2 linked regions of the Sagittula stellata E-37 genome follow. The protein of the gene in region 2 interacts with the protein of the main gene of each other region in a pairwise test. Links are inferred from orthologs where the notes say so. Each region holds a gene or a part of one and is shown on either strand. Other genes may lie near its edges. The genes, in order: ligA and leuS.

What was found.
Region 1: the proteins of leuS (region 2) and ligA interact in binary tests that used the Escherichia coli proteins (3 or more experiments, as listed by UniProt). The link is inferred for Sagittula stellata E-37 from one-to-one orthologs.

The regions. Positions count from the first base shown.
Region 1 is NZ_CP155729.1:2,193,217-2,202,035, reverse strand. What follows is about bases 1,742-4,734. They hold ligA (NAD-dependent DNA ligase LigA), read right to left. Parts: upstream 4,299-4,734; coding sequence 2,184-4,298; downstream 1,742-2,183. Other genes in these bases: ctrA (response regulator transcription factor CtrA), read right to left, coding at 4,366-4,734; recG (ATP-dependent DNA helicase RecG), read right to left, coding at 1,742-2,187. Also shown: more of recG, read right to left, coding at 97-1,741; more of ctrA, read right to left, coding at 4,735-5,082; ABFK29_RS10445 (DUF1153 domain-containing protein), read right to left, coding at 5,182-5,454; tRNA 2-thiouridine(34) synthase MnmA, read left to right, coding at 5,577-6,716; ABFK29_RS10435 (ferritin-like domain-containing protein), read right to left, coding at 6,989-7,486; ABFK29_RS10430 (beta-ketoacyl-[acyl-carrier-protein] synthase family protein), read right to left, coding at 7,668-8,819. UniProt on the Escherichia coli protein: DNA ligase that catalyzes the formation of phosphodiester linkages between 5'-phosphoryl and 3'-hydroxyl groups in double-stranded DNA using NAD as a coenzyme and as the energy source for the reaction.
Region 2 is NZ_CP155729.1:973,555-982,499, reverse strand. Bases 3,360-6,478 are described here. They hold leuS (leucine--tRNA ligase), read right to left. Parts: upstream 6,138-6,478; coding sequence 3,582-6,137; downstream 3,360-3,581. Other genes in these bases: ABFK29_RS04600 (hypothetical protein), read left to right, coding at 6,408-6,478; lptE (LPS assembly lipoprotein LptE), read right to left, coding at 3,360-3,595. Also shown: ABFK29_RS04630 (N-formylglutamate amidohydrolase), read left to right, coding at 45-782; ABFK29_RS04625 (DUF1244 domain-containing protein), read left to right, coding at 836-1,150; ABFK29_RS04620 (glutathione S-transferase family protein), read right to left, coding at 1,306-1,890; holA (DNA polymerase III subunit delta), read right to left, coding at 2,034-3,059; more of lptE, read right to left, coding at 3,056-3,359; more of ABFK29_RS04600, read left to right, coding at 6,479-6,623; rpsD (30S ribosomal protein S4), read right to left, coding at 6,907-7,527; ABFK29_RS04590 (EAL domain-containing protein), read left to right, coding at 7,787-8,602; ABFK29_RS04585 (acetyl-CoA C-acetyltransferase), read left to right, coding at 8,742-8,945.

The sequences.
Region 1 (8,819 bases), 1.2 Mb from region 2 along the record:
CCGTTGTTGACCCTTTGTTCTCATATTCTTAACCGTGAGTAAAGAACTAAATGAGAACAAAGTGTGAATTAACTGGAACGCGCTCCGTGGAGGTCGTCAGCCGACCTCGATCAACCGTATCGCCTCGTCCTGACGCATCAGCCAGAGCAATGACCGGGCGGCCTGTCCGCGCGGGCTTTCCAGGGTCGGATCGTCCGCCAGAAGACGCCGCGCATCCGACTGCGCAACCTCCATCAGGGCCGCCTGCCGTTCCAGGTCCGCGACCCTGAATTTCGGAAGTCCCGACTGCGCCGTTCCGATCAGGTCCCCGGCGCCGCGCATTTCCAGATCCACTTCCGCGATGCGAAACCCGTCCTCGGTTTCGCGCAGGGTCGTCAGCCGCTTCATCCCCGTTTCTGACAAGGGCGGCTGGTACATCAACAGGCAGGTGGAGGCCGCGGTGCCACGCCCCACCCTGCCCCGCAACTGGTGCAACTGCGCGATGCCGAAGATCTCGGCCCGTTCGATCACCATGATGGAGGCATTCGGCACATTGACCCCGACCTCGATCACCGTCGTCGCCACCAGCACGCTGGTCTCTCCCGAAACGAAGCGCGCCATGGCTGCGTCCTTCTCGGCCGGTGGCATCTGCCCGTGCACCAGCCCGACAACGCCCTCCCCCAGGGCCGCACGCAAACGCTGGAACCGCGCTTCGGCGGCGATCAGGTCAGAGCTTTCGCTTTCTTCGACCAGCGGGCACACCCAGTACGCCTGCCGTCCCTCCGCCACCGCCTTGCGCAGATGGTCGACCACCTCCGCCATCTTCTCGGTCGACAGAAGCGCCGTCTTCACCGGCGTGCGTCCCGGGGGCTTCTCGTCCAGGATAGAGACGTCCATGTCGCCGTATTGTGACAGCGCCAGAGAGCGCGGGATCGGTGTCGCGGTCATCACCAGCACGTCGGCGCCAGCCCCTTTCTTGCCCAGTTCAAGCCGCTGACGCACACCGAAGCGGTGCTGTTCGTCCACGATGGCCAGACGAAGATCGGCAAAGACCACGTCCGCCTGAAACACGGCGTGAGTACCGACGAGGATCTGGATGTCCCCCTGCGCCAGTGCGGCCAGCTTCGCCGCCCGCTCCGCGCCCTTGTCACGCCCGGTCAGGATCTCCAGCACGACGCCCGCGCTTTCGGCCAAGGGCCGCAGACTGTCGAGATGCTGGCGGGCGAGGATCTCCGTCGGAGCCATCATGACACCCTGTCCGCCCGCCTCGACGGCGTTCAGCAAGGCCATCAGTGCCACCAGCGTCTTGCCCGCACCCACGTCGCCCTGCAGCAACCGGTTCATCCGCTCGGGGTGCGCCATGTCTGCAAGGATCTCGCCGATCGCCCGGGTCTGTGCTCCGGTCGGCTGGTACGGAAGAGCGGCCAGCACCCGGGCCTGCAAACGCCCATCGCCCTTTGTCTCGATCCCGCGCCGCTTTCGCCGCGCCGCCCGCGCCAGCGCCAGCGTCAACTGGTGCGCCATCAACTCGTCATAGGCGAGCCGTGCCCGTGCCGGAGCGGTGGGCGACATGTCCTCCGGGCCGTCCGGCGCATGCACGCGCGCCAACGCCTCGGCCCAACCCGGCCAGCCTTCCTTTTTCATTTGCGCGGCGTCGATCCATTCCTCCAGATCCGGCACCCGGGTCAGCCCGTCGGCAATCGCCCGCACCATCAGCTTTTGCGTGACGTTGCCGGTCAGATGGTAGACCGGTTCGAACGACGGCAGGCTGTCCGCCTCGTCGACGGGAAGGACGTGATCGGGGTGGACCATCTGCGGCACGCCGTCGAACAGTTCGACCCGACCGGACACCAGCCTGCGCTGACCGGTCGGAAACAGCTTCTGCTGGTATTCCGAGTTGCCGCGGAAAAATACCAGCTGGAACCGCACCTTGGCATCGTCGACCTCGATCCGGTAGGCGCCGCCGCGCGTGCGGGGCGGCCAGTGGCGGCCGATCAGCACCTCCACGGTCAGTGTCGCCGGCAGGTCGGCGCCCTGCACGGTGTCGCGCGCGCGCCGGTCCGTCACGCTGTAGGGCAAGGTGTACAGCAGGTCGCGCGGGGCCTCGACCCCGGCACCCGCCAGCGTCTGCGCCGTCTTCGGCCCGATCCCGTCGAGGCCCTTCAGATCGGCGAACAGCGGCCAGAGAGGTTCCGGCCGCCCGCTCATCCGCCGATCAACTCCAGCCAGGCGTCTTCATCCAGCACGGTCAAGCCAAGTTCACGCGCCTTCTTTTCCTTCGAGCCGGCGCCCGGGCCGATCACCACGATGTCGGTTTTCTTCGACACGCTGCCGGACACCTTGGCGCCCATCGCTTCTGCGCGCGCCTTCGCCTCTGCCCGCGTCATGCGTTCGAGCGAGCCGGTGAACACCACGATCTTGCCCGCAACGGGGGATCCATCGGTGTCGGGACGCACCGCCTCCTCAACGTCCAGATGTGCGACGAGCCGGTCCATGGACGCGCGCTCTGCCTCCTGGTTCATCGCGGAGACCAGCGATTGCGCCAGCACCGTGCCCACCCCGTTGATCGACAGGAGGTCGTCCCAGGCTTCACCCTCCATCGTCGCGGCATCCTTCATCGCCGCCTCGAAGATCGCCCAGGTCCCGTAATGCCGCGCGAGAAGATTCGACGCGCTTTCGCCGACATGCCGTATGCCGAGGCCAAAGATCAGCCGTCCCAAAGGGATGTGCCGCCGCTCGTCGATTGCACTGAACAGATTCAGGGCGGATTTCTCGCCCCAGCCCTCGCGATTCTTCAACTGCTGTATGCCCGACCCGTAGCGGTCGCGCAGCGTGAAGATGTCCACCGGTTCCCTGATCCAGCCGTCGGCGTAGAACTGTTCCACCTGTTTCGCGCCCAGCCCCTCGATATCGAAGGCAGACCGCCCGACAAAGTGCTTCAGCTTCTCGACCGCCTGCGCCGGGCAGATGAGCCCGCCCGAACACCGTCGCACCGCGTCGCCTTCCTCGCGGATCGCATCGGACCCGCATTCCGGGCATTTGGTCGGGAAAACATAGGGTTGAGCGTCTTCTGGACGCTGCGACAGATCCACGTCGGCGACCTTCGGGATCACATCGCCCGCGCGGTAGACCTGCACCCAATCGCCGATCCGGATGTCCTTGCCGCCGCGGATCTCGTTGCCCGAACTGTCACGCCCGGCGATGTAGTCCTCGTTGTGCAGCGTGGCGTTGGACACCACGACACCGCCAACCGTCACGGGGGTCAGACGCGCAACGGGCGATAACGCGCCGGTCCGCCCGACCTGAATGTCGATGGATTCCAACCGCGTCCAGGCCAGCTCGGCAGGGAACTTGTGCGCAATGGCCCAGCGGGGTGTCGTTGATCGGAACCCCAACCGTTCCTGCAGCGCCAGATCGTTGACCTTGTAGACCACGCCGTCGATGTCATACCCCAGCGTGGCGCGCTGTGCCTCCACCTTGCGGTAGTGGTTGAGCATTTCCTCCGGCCCATCGCACAAGGCTGTCAGCGGATTGGTCTGGAATCCCAACGCATTGAGGCGGTCGATGGCGCCTTTCTGCGTCTCGGCCAAGGGATCCGACAAGACCCCCCAGGCATAAGCGAAAAACTTCAGCGGCCGTTCGGCAGTGATCTTGGCGTCGAGCTGGCGCAAGGACCCGGCGGCGGCGTTGCGCGGGTTGGCGAAGGTCTTGCCACCGCGCGCCGTCTGCCGTTCGTTCAGCGCCTCGAAATCCGCGTGGCTCATGTAGACCTCGCCACGCACTTCCAGCACCTCAGGCGCGCCGGTCAGATCTGTCGGGATGTCGTCGATGGTCCGGGCGTTGGCAGTGACATCTTCCCCTTCGGACCCGTCACCACGGGTTGCTGCGCGCACCAGCTTGCCATTCTCGTAACGCAGCGCCAGCGACAGGCCGTCGATCTTGGGTTCCGCGGTGAAGGCCAGCGGAGCGTCCGTCCCAAGGCCAAGGTAACGCCGGATACTGTCGTCGAAATCGCGGATGTCGTCGTCGTCGAAGGCGTTGGCCAGCGACAACATTCGCACCTCGTGCCGCACCTTGGAAAACCCGTCCACCGGCGCCGCGCCCACCTGTTCCGACGGGCTGTCGGCCAGCTTGAGTTGAGGAAACCGCGCTTCGATCTCCGCATTGCGGCGTTTCAGGCGGTCATATTCGGCGTCCGTCAGTTCCGGCGCATCCTCGGCATGATACGCACGGTTTGCCTGCCCCAGAATGTCGGAAAGCGCGCGAAGCTCTTCGCGCGCCTGGTCTTCGGTCATCTGACCGACCTCTGTATCGTTCATGCCCAGTTCCTCGGACGCCCTGTCGTCCATGGAGTGATAGGGCCGGTCAGACCCGAGGTCCAGCCGATCAGCCGTTTGCGGCGATGGCCTTCGCTTCGTCCTGGGACGGCTCGGGATCGCGCAGCACATAGCCGCGGCCCCACACCGTCTCGATATAGTTGTCGTCGCCGGTGGCCTCCGACAATTTCTTCCGCAGCTTGCAAATGAAGACGTCGATGATCTTCAACTCCGGCTCGTCCATGCCGCCATAGAGGTGGTTAAGGAACATTTCTTTCGTCAGTGTTGTGCCTTTCCTGAGCGAAAGGAGTTCCAGCATCTGGTATTCCTTGCCGGTCAGATGGACGGGTTTGCCGGTCACCTCCACCGTCTTCGCATCAAGGTTGACCGATACCTTGCCGGTCCGGATCACCGATTGCGAATGCCCTTTCGAGCGGCGAATGATCGCATGAATCCGCGCCACCAATTCATCCCGGTGGAAAGGTTTCGTCATGTAATCGTCGGCCCCGAAGCCGAATCCCTTGATCTTCGACTGCGTGTCGTCCTCGCCGGTCAGGATCAGGATCGGCGTATCGATGCGGGCCACGCGCAGCTGTCGCAAAACCTCGTGGCCATTCATGTCCGGAAGGTTCAGGTCAAGAAGAATAAGGTCGTAATCGTATAGCTTTGCAAGATCGATGCCTTCCTCGCCCATGTCGGTGGAATAGACATTCAGGTTCGCATGACTAAGCATTAACTCGATGCTCTTCGAAGTGGTCGGATCGTCTTCCACCAACAAAATGCGCATGTGCAGTCTCCAGGGTGTACTTGGGCTGCGGATAACCTGAGCCAAAAAGGTTAACGCCTTGTTACCATACTCCGGCCCCAGAACAATTCGTACTTTCCGCTAGCGATACTTTTGGACGCGCGTGACCTTCAGCGCGTCTTCCCCGAACTGGGTTGCGGCCTTCACCCATTCCAGCAGTTCCTCATCGCTCAGCGCGTAACGGTCTTTTGCCTGGTCCTGCGTCAGAAGCCCGTATTGAACGGCCTTGACGACCGCGGCCTTCCGCGACGCCACCCAGCGGCGCGTCGACGCAGGCGGCAGGTCGGCACGTGTCATGGTCGAGCCATCGGGCAGCTTCACGGCACGCGGGCCATCGATCTTCTTGAGATACATCCCGTTACCTCCGTACCAGGGCTTCAGGACTTAAACCCTTCAGGACTTAACGACGGCTGAAACGATCCCTTGAGAGTATTTCGATTTTTCCTATATTCCGGCCAATCACCGGAGATCGTCCAATGCCCAAAGACGCCCCCCTCAACAGCCTGGGGCTGCCCAAACCGCCGTCCGAGACGCGAGTCGTCGTTGCCATGTCTGGCGGCGTCGACAGTTCCGTCGTGGCAGCAATGCTGAAGGAAGAGGGCTACGACGTGGTCGGCGTCACTCTTCAGTTGTACGACCATGGCGCCGCGCTCGCCAAGAAGGGCGCCTGCTGCGCCGGGATCGACATTCACGACGCACGCCGCGTGGCCGAGGACATGGGCTTTCCGCACTATGTCCTCGACTACGAGAACATCTTCCAGGAAGCCGTGATCGAGGAATTCGCGGACAGCTACCTCGGCGGCGCCACGCCCGTGCCCTGCATCCGCTGCAACGAACGGGTGAAGTTCAAGGACCTGCTGGAAACCGCGAAAGACCTGGAGGCCGACTGCATGGCGACCGGCCATTACATCCAGCGCAAGACAGGCGCGCGCGGGCCCGAGTTGCACTCCGCCGCCGACGCCGCCCGCGACCAGAGCTATTTCCTCTTCTCCACGACGCCGGAGCAACTCGATTTCCTGCGTTTCCCGCTGGGACACCTGCCGTCCAAAGCCGCGACGCGCGAACTTGCCGCGCGCTACGGGCTGGCGGTAGCGGACAAGCCCGACAGCCAGGACATCTGCTTCGTTCCGGACGGCAACTACGCGAAAGTCATCGAGAAACTCCGCCCCGGCGCGGCGGAGCCCGGCGAGATCGTGCACATAGACGGCCGCGTCCTGGGCCAACATCGCGGTGTCATCCACTACACCATCGGCCAGCGGCGCGGCCTCGGCATCGGCGGCCTGAGCGAACCGCTCTACGTGGTCCGGCTGGACGTGGAAACGCGGCAGGTCGTCGTCGGCCCGAAAGACCTGCTCGCCACGCGGACCATCCCCGTGCGCGAGATCAACTGGCTGGGCGACGCGCCCTTCACCTCGCAGGCGGAATGGCAGCTCGACGTGAAGGTCCGCTCCACCCGCCCGCCGAGAGAAGCGATCATCCGCCCCCTGTCGGAAACCACGGGAGAAGTCGAACTGGTGGTGGCGGAAGAAGGGGTAAGCCCGGGACAAGCCTGTGTGTTCTATGCACCGGACAACAGCCGGATCTTTGGTGGCGGCTGGATCTGGCGCGGCCACTGAGCCTGCCATCGCCTAGGTGCGATCACGCCGGTCGCCGCCGTCAAACCGGCCGCTCCATGACCATGGCGTGAGCCTGTCGCCTTCCGGCTGTGTCCGCGCCAAGGGTGCAATCCGCGCCCCGGACCCGCCTGTTCCCCAGGACCCGTGGCGACAAAAAGGCCGGCTGCATCGACAGCCGGCCTTTCGCTTGTCTTCAACGAATTCTCCACACTCCGGAAACGGTTCGGGCCGCCTGAAAAGGCAGCATCACCTCCGGAAGCAGAGAGAACGCTTCATTCCGCTGCGGCGCGATTCACGTCGCCCATCGCGATGCCAGAGAAGTGACGGTCGCCGGAGTAGGCCGCATCCAGCATGCCGCCCAGCGTCTTCGCGTCGTCGAGATGCTCCAGCCGGTTGGCAAACGCCGCGCAGCAGCCGTAGCCCGCAATCGCATAGTGTGTCATCCGCTGGTACTGCGTGATGATCATCGCGTCGCGCACCGCACCGTCGCCGAACTCCGCGTCAAGCGCATGTGCCCGCGCCTCGGCGACAAGCCCTTGCATGCCCTTGCAATGCTCGCCTTTCGGATCGGCACCATGGGCCTTGATCATGCCGGCCAGTTGCGCACGACCGTCCGAGATCCCGCTCTTGCCGTGCTCCAGCGCGGCCCGCAGCTCCTCGCTCTCGGCCTTCGCGGTCAGATCGTCCATCACCTTCTGCGCCTGCTCGCAGGCACTGTACAGGTCCTGCAGCTGATCGACGTAGACGTCCTGCAATGTGTCGAGAGACATGTCGTTCTCCTTCAAAAACGTTTCGATTGAAGGAAAAACGCAAGGCCAGGCACATACGTTCCTGAACCTGCTTCATCTTGGCCCGAAATACCTCCGCCGGAGGCGAACACCCGAGGAGAAGGCCGAAGGCCGCCGACGAGACATCCTGCGCGCGCGCCAGCGCGCTCCGTCCGTCAGCCGCTCACGCCCGGCCCAGCACCAGCACCGCGTTCAGCCCGCCGAAGGCGAAGGCGTTCGACAGGACCACGTCCACCCGGGCCTCGCGCGCCTCGTTCGGCACCACTTCCAGCGCACACTCCGGATCGGGCTCTTCATAGCCGATGGTCGGCGCGATCACGCCGTCGTTCAGGGCCATGAGACAGGCCAGCAGCTCGACCGCGCCCGTGCCGCCGATCAGGTGCCCGTGCATGGACTTGGTCGAGGACATCATCAGGGCGTCCGCGTGGGTGCCGAAGACATCGGCCACCGCGGCGCATTCGGTCTTGTCGTTGGCGGCCGTGCCCGTGCCATGCGCGTTGATGTAGCCCACCCGTGTCATGTCGACCCGGGCATCGCGCAGCGCGCCGGAAATCGCCCGGGCCGCGCCCTGTTTCGACGGCATCACGATGTCCGCAGCGTCAGAGGTCATCGCGAACCCCAACACCTCGCCGAGGATCTGCGCCCCGCGCGCCCGCGCATGTTCGTATTCCTCGAAGACGAAGATGCCCGCACCCTCGCCCTGCACCATGCCCGAGCGGTTTGCGCTGAACGGTCGGCAGGCGTCCTTCGACATCACCCGCAGCCCTTCCCAAGCCTTCACACCGCCGAAACACAGCATGGATTCCGACCCGCCGGTGATCATCGCGTGGCACATGCCAGACCGGATCATCTGAAACGCCTGCCCCATGGCGTGGTTCGACGACGCGCAGGCGGTCGAGACGGTGAAGCTGGGGCCGCGCAGGTTGAATTCCATCGACACGTGGCTGGCGGCGGCGTTGTTCATCAGCTTCGGCACGACGAAAGGGTGAACGCGGTTCTTCCCTTCTTCGTAAACCGCGCGGTAGTTCTCGTCCTGGGTCAGCAGCCCGCCGCCGGAATTGCCCAGCACCACGCCGGAACGGTCGGCCATCTCGCCGGAGAACTCCAGCCCCGACTGCCGCACCGCCTCGCGCGCGGCCAGCAGGGTGAACTGGGTGAACCGATCGTAGAGCGACAACTGCTGGCGGTTGAAGACAGCCTCCGCCTCGAACCCCTTCACCTGCCCGCCGATCCGTATGGCCAGCCGGTCGACGTCACGGAACTCCAGCGGACCGATGCCGCACCGGCCTTCGCGCATGGCCTCATAGGTTGCGGC
Region 2 (8,945 bases):
CCCGCAAGGGCCTCTATGTGTAGCTGGCCGGAGGTGACCTGACCATGACATACACACCATTCATGATGGAAGGGGCAGAGCGCCAGAGCCGCTTTCTGATCACCTGCGATCATGCCACGAACCGCGTGCCGCCGGACCTGGGCGGGACGCTGGGCTTGCCGGACGAGGACATGGCCCGGCACATCGCCTACGACGTGGGCGCGGCGGGCGTGTCGCGGGCGCTGGCGGTGGAACTAGGCGCGCCGGTGGTCATGGCGAACTTTTCGCGGCTGGTGATCGACCCGAACCGCGGCGCCGACGACCCGACCCTGCTGATGAAGCTCTATGACGGGACGATCATCCCCGGGAACCGCCACGCGGACGCCGCCGAGAAAGCGCGGCGCATTGCGGCCTACTGGCAACCCTACCACGACGCGCTGGAAGGATTGGCGGCGCGGCGGGACGACACGGTGATCGTGGCAATCCATTCGTTCACCCCGCGCCTGCGGGGTCGCCGGCCCCGGCCCTGGCATGTGGGCATCCTGCACGCCTGGGACGCGCGCCTGTCCGATCCGCTGATCGAGCGGCTGGAGGTGGAGCCGGATCTCGTCGTTGGCCGCAACGAGCCCTACCCCGGCCACCTGCCCGGCGACGCCATCGACCTGCACGCGCTGAGGCACGGGCGGGCGAACACGCTGATCGAGATCCGCCAAGACCTTATCCGCGACGAGGCCGCGCAGGTGATTTGGGGGAAACGCCTGGCGCCGATGCTGGTCTCGGCGCTGGAAAAAGTATCAGATTAAGGCCGCGGTCCAGTGGCCCCGATGACAAGACGAGCGACAAGAGGAGAGACGACATGGATGACGCAACCCGGACCGAGCTGGAAGCGGCGGCCTTCCGTCGCCTGCGCAAGCACCTGATGGAAGACCGTCAGGACGTGCAGAACATCGACCTGATGAACCTCGCCGGCTTCTGCCGCAACTGCCTCAGCCGTTGGTACATGGAGGCCGCGCAGGAAAAGGGCATGGACATTGACCAGGCAGAGGCGCGGGAGATTTTCTACGGAATGCCCTATGGCGAGTGGAAAGCCCTGAACCAGACGGAGGCCGACGCGGGCAAGCAAGCCGCCTTCGAGAAGGCGTTCAAGGAGAACGTGACCGACAAGGGCTGAACGCCCGGGCAGTGCAGGTTGGATCGGGGCAAAGCGGAGAATCTCCGCCCTACAGGTCCGCCCGCCCCTGGCCGGGCGCGCACGTCGGCCCGGTCGGCTAGGTGCGGGCAACCGTTTCGGCGCTTCGAGTCCGTAGGGTGGGGCTATGCGCCACCCTACCCCAACGCCTTCTGGAACGCCGGCCGGTCGCGCAGGCGATCGAGGTAGTCCGCGAAGGCTTGCGGCGGATCGGGAAAGTTCGCCGACCTTGCCCAGCCGCCACAGTGTCCGAGGATGAAGTCGGGCACGGTCATCTCGTCCCCCATCAGGAAGGGTCCCTCCACCTCGGCGAAGAGACAGGCGACCGCAACGGCATAGTCCGCCCGACAGGACGGTTTGATCTCGGGCACACGCGCCGGTTCGGGCAGGACGAAACTGTGCCGCGCGGCGCACCAGAGCGGCGCTTCGATCTCGTCGAGGATCCGGAAGGTGAAGGCGTCCTGCCGCGCACGCTCGTGGCTGCCTGCGGGAAAGGTGAAACGGCCATGGGTGTCCGCGAGGTAAGTCAGGATCGCCGAACTGTCGCGCAGGCAGATGCCGTCCACCTCCAGCACCGGGATCTTGCCCGAGGGTGTCAGGGCCCGCACCTCGTCCGATCGCGGCGCCATCGGGATGTGAAGGAAGGCGGCGTCCAGTTCTTCAAGCATCCACAGGACGCGGAAGGTGCGGCTGCGCACCGCCCCGTATACAGTGAATGCCATGGCTGCTCCCTCTGACTTTGCGTTCAGAGTGCTTGTCCGATTAACCACCCGCAAGACGCGCTGAGGTACGTTGGCGGCAAATCGCTCAACCCCGACGTGCTGACGGTTTTCAGGACCACGGTCACGGGCGCCTTGGCACGCGCCTATCGCCGCGCGAGGTGGGCCAGACGTACGAAGGCGCGCTCGACCAGCGCGAAGGCCGGGGCCTTCTGGCCCGCGCTGCGCAGGGTAAGGTCTGCGTCCATGAGCAATTCGAGCGCCGACTCCAACCGGTCCAGGCGCCAGCCCTGTGCCTGGCGCAGGATGCGGTCCCGTCTTGGCCCGTAGACCGGAGGCCGCAGCCGTCCGATGCCCTGCGCCGGACCGCCGGGCGCCGAAGCGAGCGTATACAGCATTCGGAAATGTCGGGTTCCCATGATCAGCAAGGTTACCGGCGCCACCCCCTGCCCCGAAAGACGCTGCATCACCGGCGCGATTTCCCCGGTCCGGCCTTCCGCGAGGATGTGGAACACGTCGTCCATGTCCGCCTCGAAGGACGCCGGGGCGTTAAGCTCGACCTCCGCGACCGAAAGCGGCGCGCTGTCGTCCAACTTGTAAAGCGCGATCTTCTCCAGCGTCATGCGGAAATCGCCCGGCGTCAGGTCCCGCCCCAGCCCTTCGAGCGCGCCCATCGCATCGCGGCCGACCTCGGAGATGCCGGCGCGTTTCAGCTCCGCCTCGATCTCCGACCGCGTGAGTGCGTTGTTGTAAAGCGCTGCAGCGAAGGCGCGTTTGGAGCCTTCGAAAAGCTTGCGCAGAGCGGATTTGGCGGCCAGCGACCCACCGGTCGCGACGATTGTGGCGTCGCCTTCCTGCCAGTCGTCCAGCGCCGCTTTCAACGCGTCGGTCACGCCGTCCCCGGCCTCTTCGACGACAACGGCGCGGGCGCCCGGAAAGAAACCCGTTGCCTTCACCGCGTCCAGAAGCGCTGCTGGATCGCGGCGCAGCTCGGCCCCGTTCAGGCGTGTTATACGCATTTCCTCGTCCGCGCCCGGACCGGTGAGATTGGCGACCAGCTCCTGCCGTTTCATCGCGACACGCATCGTGTCTTCGCCGTAGATCAGCACACCCGCCGCCTTGGGATCGGGCTTGCGGAAGAAGGCGTCGGCGTCGCGCGGCGTCAGCTTCATGCGGGCGACGCGGGGGCCGGGAAGTCGGCGGCGCGCAACAACAGGTCGTCGATCATCTGGTCAGCCAGGATCACCATAAGGCGTTCCTGCGCGTCGCGCTCTGCGGCGCTGGTCGCCACGGTCGAACCAGTCGTGGAATACCCGGTGAAGGCATTGGTCCGTCCGTCGTGCAGAACCGCACCGGTGGTGGCGTCGGTGAGGGTGTAGAAAACCCGGCCGATCAGGCGGTAACGCGTGATGTTGCCTGTCGAAGTTACGCCGATGTCCTGTTCCGTCACCTGGATCCGCACCGCCAGCGCGTAGGGGGCACCGCTTGCGGGACGGCCCAGACGCTCTTCAAACCGGCGATTGAAGACGTAGCGGCGGTCGTTGTCCGGGGCCTGAAGCGCCACGGCGTTCAGCAGTTGCGCCCCGCCGCCGCCCGGCGCGTAGACCGGCGTGAAACCGCAGGCCGCAAGCGACAGGGTCAGCGCACCGAGGCCCGCGAGCACCGCGCGGCGGTTCAGGTTTCCCGTTCTCGTCTCAGACGACCACATTCACGATCCGCCCCGGCACCACGATCAGCTTCTTCGGCTGGCCCCCGTCGAGAGCCTTCACCACAGCTTCGTGCGCAAGGACCAGCTTTTCAACCTCTTCCTTCGCCAGATCCTTCGGCACGTCGATCTCGCCCCGGCGTTTGCCGTTGACCTGGATCGGCAGCGTGACGGTATCTTCGACCAGCATCTTCGGATCGGCCTTGGGCCATGCCGCAACGGCGATCAGACCCTCGCCACCCAGCGCCTGCCAGATTTCCTCTGAAAGGTGCGGGGTCATCGGCGACATGAGCTGCGCAAGCGTCCGTGCGGCGAAGCGCTTCGTCTCGGTTCCTGCGCGGGACTTCGACAGAGTGTTTGTGAAGGCATACAGCTTGGCGATGGCGGCGTTGAAGCCGAAGCTTTCGACACCCATCGTCACGTCGTGGATCGCCTTGTGCGTCTCTTTCAGGAGCGCGGCATCCTCCTGCGTCGGCGGCACGTCGGCCCCTGCGATCTCGGAGGCGATGCGGAAAACGCGGGCCAGGTGCTTCGACGCGGCCTCTGCCCCGGCGGCGGTCCATTCCACGTCCCGCTCGGGGGGCGAGTCGGACAGCACGAACCAGCGCGCGGTGTCGGCGCCGTATGTGGCGATGATGTTCATCGGGTCCACAACATTGTTCTTCGACTTGGACATCTTGGCCGAGGGGATGACCTCCACCTGCGTGCCATCCTTCAGGAAACCGCCGCCATCGCGCAGTTCGACGTCCTCCGGGTAGTGGTACACCGGGCGGCCGTCTGTCCCCTTGGTCTGGTAGATCGCGTGCGTGACCATGCCCTGCGTGAAGAGCGCGTTGAACGGCTCGGCGGATTTTTCCGGCAGGTGGCCGGTGCGGATCATCGCCCGGGCGAAGAAGCGCGAGTAGAGCAGGTGCAGGATCGCGTGCTCGATGCCGCCGATGTACTGGTCTACGTTCATCCAATAGGCGGCGTCTTCCAGGTCGGTGGGCGTCTCGGCGTGCGGCGCGGTGAAGCGGGCGAAGTACCACGAGGAGTCCACGAAGGTGTCCATCGTGTCGGTCTCGCGCTTCGCAGGCTTGCCGCAGGTCGGGCACGCGCAGTCGCGCCACGTCGGGTGACGGTCGAGCGGGTTGCCCGGCACGTCGAAGGTGACGTCGTCGGGCAGCCGGACCGGCAGGTTTTCCTTCTTCTCCGGCACCACGCCGCAATCGTCGCAATGCACGACCGGGATCGGGCAGCCCCAATAGCGCTGGCGGGAAAGGCCCCAGTCGCGCAGGCGGAACTTCTCGACGCCCTGACCCATGCCCTTCGCCTCCATCCAGTCGATGGTGGTGTCGACGGCTTCCTGCCCGGTGGCCACGTCGAGCCCGGCGAAGTGGTCGATCCACTTCACCTTCTCCGTCTTCGGCGGGATGAAGGCGGTGTCGGTCACAGGCTCGGGGTCTTTGAGCGACAGGAAGGTGTCGATCACCGGCAGGCCGTACTTGCGGCAGAAGTCGAGGTCGCGCTGGTCGTGCGCCGGAGAGCCAAAGATCGCGCCCGTGCCATAGTCCATCAGGATGAAGTTGGCGATCCAGACCGGCACTTCCCACGACGGGTCGAGGGGGTGCTTCACCTTCAGCCCGGTGTCGAAGCCCAGTTTCTCCGCCTTTTCCAGCGCCTCTTCGGTGGTGCCGCCCCTGCGCATCGCCGCGACGGCCTGCGCCAGGTCCGGATTGTCCTTCTCAAGCGCCTTTGTCAGCGGGTGATCCGGCGAGAGGCCCAGGAAGGACGCGCCCAACAGCGTGTCGGGGCGGGTGGTATAGACATCGATGGCCTCGAACCCGTGCGACGGCTCCGTCAGAGACCAGGCGAACTGCAACCCGCGCGACCGGCCGATCCAGTTGGCCTGCATCAGCTTCACCTTCGCGGGCCAGTCGTCCAGCCCGTCGATGGCATCCAGAAGCTCACCGGCCATGTCGGAAATCTTGAAGAACCACTGCGTCAGTTCGCGGCGCTCGACCTCGGCGCCGGACCGCCAGCCCTTGCCGTCGATCACCTGCTCGTTCGCCAGAACGGTCATGTCGACCGGGTCCCAGTTCACCACGGCGTTCTTGCGGTAGACCAGTCCCTCGGACAGCATGTCAATGAACAGCGCCTGCTGCTGGCCGTAGTACTCCGGGTCGCAGGTGGCGAACATGCGCGACCAGTCGAGCCCGAAGCCCAGCGGCTTCATCTGGCCGACCATCGTGTCGATGTTGCCGTAGGTCCAGTCCTTCGGGTGCCCGCCGGACGCCATCGCCGCGTTCTCTGCCGGCATCCCGAAGGCGTCGAACCCCATGGGGTGCAGCACGTTGAACCCGTTCTGCTTCTTGTAGCGCGCGATCACGTCGCCCATCGTGTAGTTGCGGACGTGACCGATGTGGATGCGGCCCGAAGGATAGGGAAACATCTCCAGCACGTAGTACTTGGGCTTGTCGCCTTCACGGGTGGCCCTGAACGTCAGGGCCTCTTCCCAGGCCTTCTGCCACTTCGGCTCGATGCTGGCGGGGTCATAGCGCGACATGTATTCCTCCGGGGACGTGGCGGCGGGCGGGTATCCGGTGGCGTGATAAGGTCCGGGAGGTCAAAGGTCCAGTGGCCGTTTGTCGTCGGCCGACACCGCGCCGTGTCGGCGGAACCGGGGTTTCCGGAGCCGCACGGGAGGGGTCGCGAAGGGCCGTGCCCCAGCCATGCACCGGGGCTGTGGCGGGTATGCTGCATCTGCACTGGATGATTGCCGCGCTGCGGCATAACTTGTTGCCAACGGGGGTAACCCAACCGAAGAGGCAAGATTATGGCACATATCACTCACGAGAGCGCACCGCGCCGCAACGTTCTGGCGGACATGTTCAACGGCATGATGGAGGGCCTTGCCCGTATCGCCGAGAGCAGCCACCGCATGAAGGAACTTGAGCGTCTGCAGGCAATGTCCGACGAACAGCTCGCGAAGCGCGGCCTGAAGCGCGAAGACATCGCACGTCACGTGTTCCGCGATGTCATGTACGTCTGAACTCAGGGGCACAACGTCCCTTTGATTTCAAACCGCCGTGCGCCTTGAATGGCCGCGGCGGTTTTGTTTTGTCCGCCCTCGGTCGCCGCGCAACGCATTCCCGCACCTTTTCTGTCCCACGCTGTCAGGCGGCGCGGCCCTTGGGAGGCTCCGCACGAATCGCGGAACGGGGCATTGGGACGGCAGACCATGTCGGCCACCAAACCAGCCCCCGCCCCGGAAACGCGAAAGGGCCGCCCCGAAGGACGGCCCCGAAATACATTCCGGCAAAGCCGGATAACGCTTAGTTCTGCGCGTAATATTCGATGACCAGGTTCGGCTCCATCATCACCGGGTACGGCACATCCGAGAGACCCGGAGTGCGCACGAAGGACGCGGTCAGCTTGTTGTGGTCGACTTCGATGTAGTCGGGAACGTCACGCTCCGGCAGCTGGGTCGCTTCGAGGATGGCGGCCATCTGCTTGGACTTCTCGCGGACCTCGATCACGTCGCCTTCCTTCACGCGGTAGGACGGGATGTTGACGCGCTGGCCGTTCACCAGGACGTGGCCGTGGTTCACGAACTGGCGGGCGGCGAAGACGGTCGGCACGAACTTGGCGCGGTAGACGACGGCGTCGAGGCGGCGCTCGAGCAGGCCGATCAGCAGCTCGCCGGTGTCACCCTTCGCACGTTCCGCGTCCGAGAAGATGCGGCGGAACTGCTTTTCGGTCAGGTCGCCGTAGTAGCCCTTGAGCTTTTGCTTGGCGCGCAGCTGAAGGCCGAAGTCGGACATCTTCTGCTTGCGGCGCTGGCCGTGCTGGCCGGGGCCGTATTCGCGGCGGTTGACCGGGGACTTCGGGCGGCCCCAGATGTTTTCGCCCATACGGCGGTCGATCTTGTACTTGGCAGTCGTGCGTTTGGTCACGGCTGATCTCCTTCTTGTGTTTCGAAGGGCGTTGTCCTCTCCCCGGACGGGTTGCCCCGCGCCCCGGAGTGACAGGCATCCCCTTGCGGGGGCCACCAACACCAATGGAGCGGCCCAAATACACTGCCCCGGTCCAGAGTCAAGCCTTGGCCCACCCGATCTGGCCAATTCGACGCGAAGGCGAACTTTAAGTCGGACTTAACCCCCCGCCGGTCAAATGCCCAAGTCGCGACCTCGCGGCGAATACGGAGCGCCTCCCATGCCGAAGATCAACACCGGCCCTCGCAATGCCCTGGAACACGCGGTCGATGCGCGCGACGCGGGCGTCATGGACATGGTACGCCGTGCGATCCAGCACCGCCAGGTCATCCTCGCCTTCCAGCCGGTCATGCAGGCGGCGCAACCGGACAGGATCGCGTTCCAGGAAGGGCTGGTTCGCGTGCTGGACGACACCGGGCGGGTGATTCCCGCGGGCGAGTTCATGGATACCGTCGAAGACACGGAATTTGGGCGCCTCCTGGATTGCATCGCGCTTGAAAAGGGCCTGTTGGAGCTGCGACGCGTCCCCCGGCTGCGGCTGTCCATCAACATGTCGGCGCGATCCATCGGCTACAAGAAGTGGATGCGCACGCTTCAGCGCGGCATCGCAGACGATCCCACAGTGGCCGAACGTCTGATTCTGGAGATCACGGAACATTCCGCCATGCTCGTTCCGGAACTGGTCACGACCTTCATGGACGACCTGCGAAAGAAGGGAATCACCTTCGCCATCGACGATTTCGGCTCTGGCTACACCGCGCTGCGGCACTTCAAGGACTTCAGCTTCGACATTCTCAAGATCGACGGCGCCTTCTGCCGAGGCGTCGCAAAGGATCCCGACAATCAGGTTCTCGTCGGCGCGATGGTCAGCATTGCCGAGCATTTCGACATGTTCACCGTCGCCGAATGCGTCGAAACACAGGCAGATGCGACCTGTCTTGCCGGTCTCGGTGTCGATTGCCTTCAGGGCTATCTCTACGCCGCGCCCACCGTCACACCGGCATGGCAGGCCGACCAAACGCGCCGTCAAGCCTGACGTCACGTCTCTCTGAGACACCCTGCCTCTTTTGAAGGGTGAAGAAATCGTTTAGTTCATGTCCTCGACAGGCGACACAGAAGCGGTCCGCGCCCCGCGGGCTCGCGATTAAACTTACGCTTGGCCAGGAGGACACCACATGACCAATGTCGTTATCGCAAGCGCTGCACGCACCGGCGTCGGCAGCTTTGGCGGCTCGTTTGCCAATACTCCGGCGCACGATCTGGGTGCTGCCGTGCTGGAGGCGCTGGTCGCCCGCGCCGGTATTGCGAAGGAAGACGTTTCCGAAACCATCCTGGGCCAGGTGCTGACAGCCGCGCAGGGCCAGAACCCCGCCCGCCAG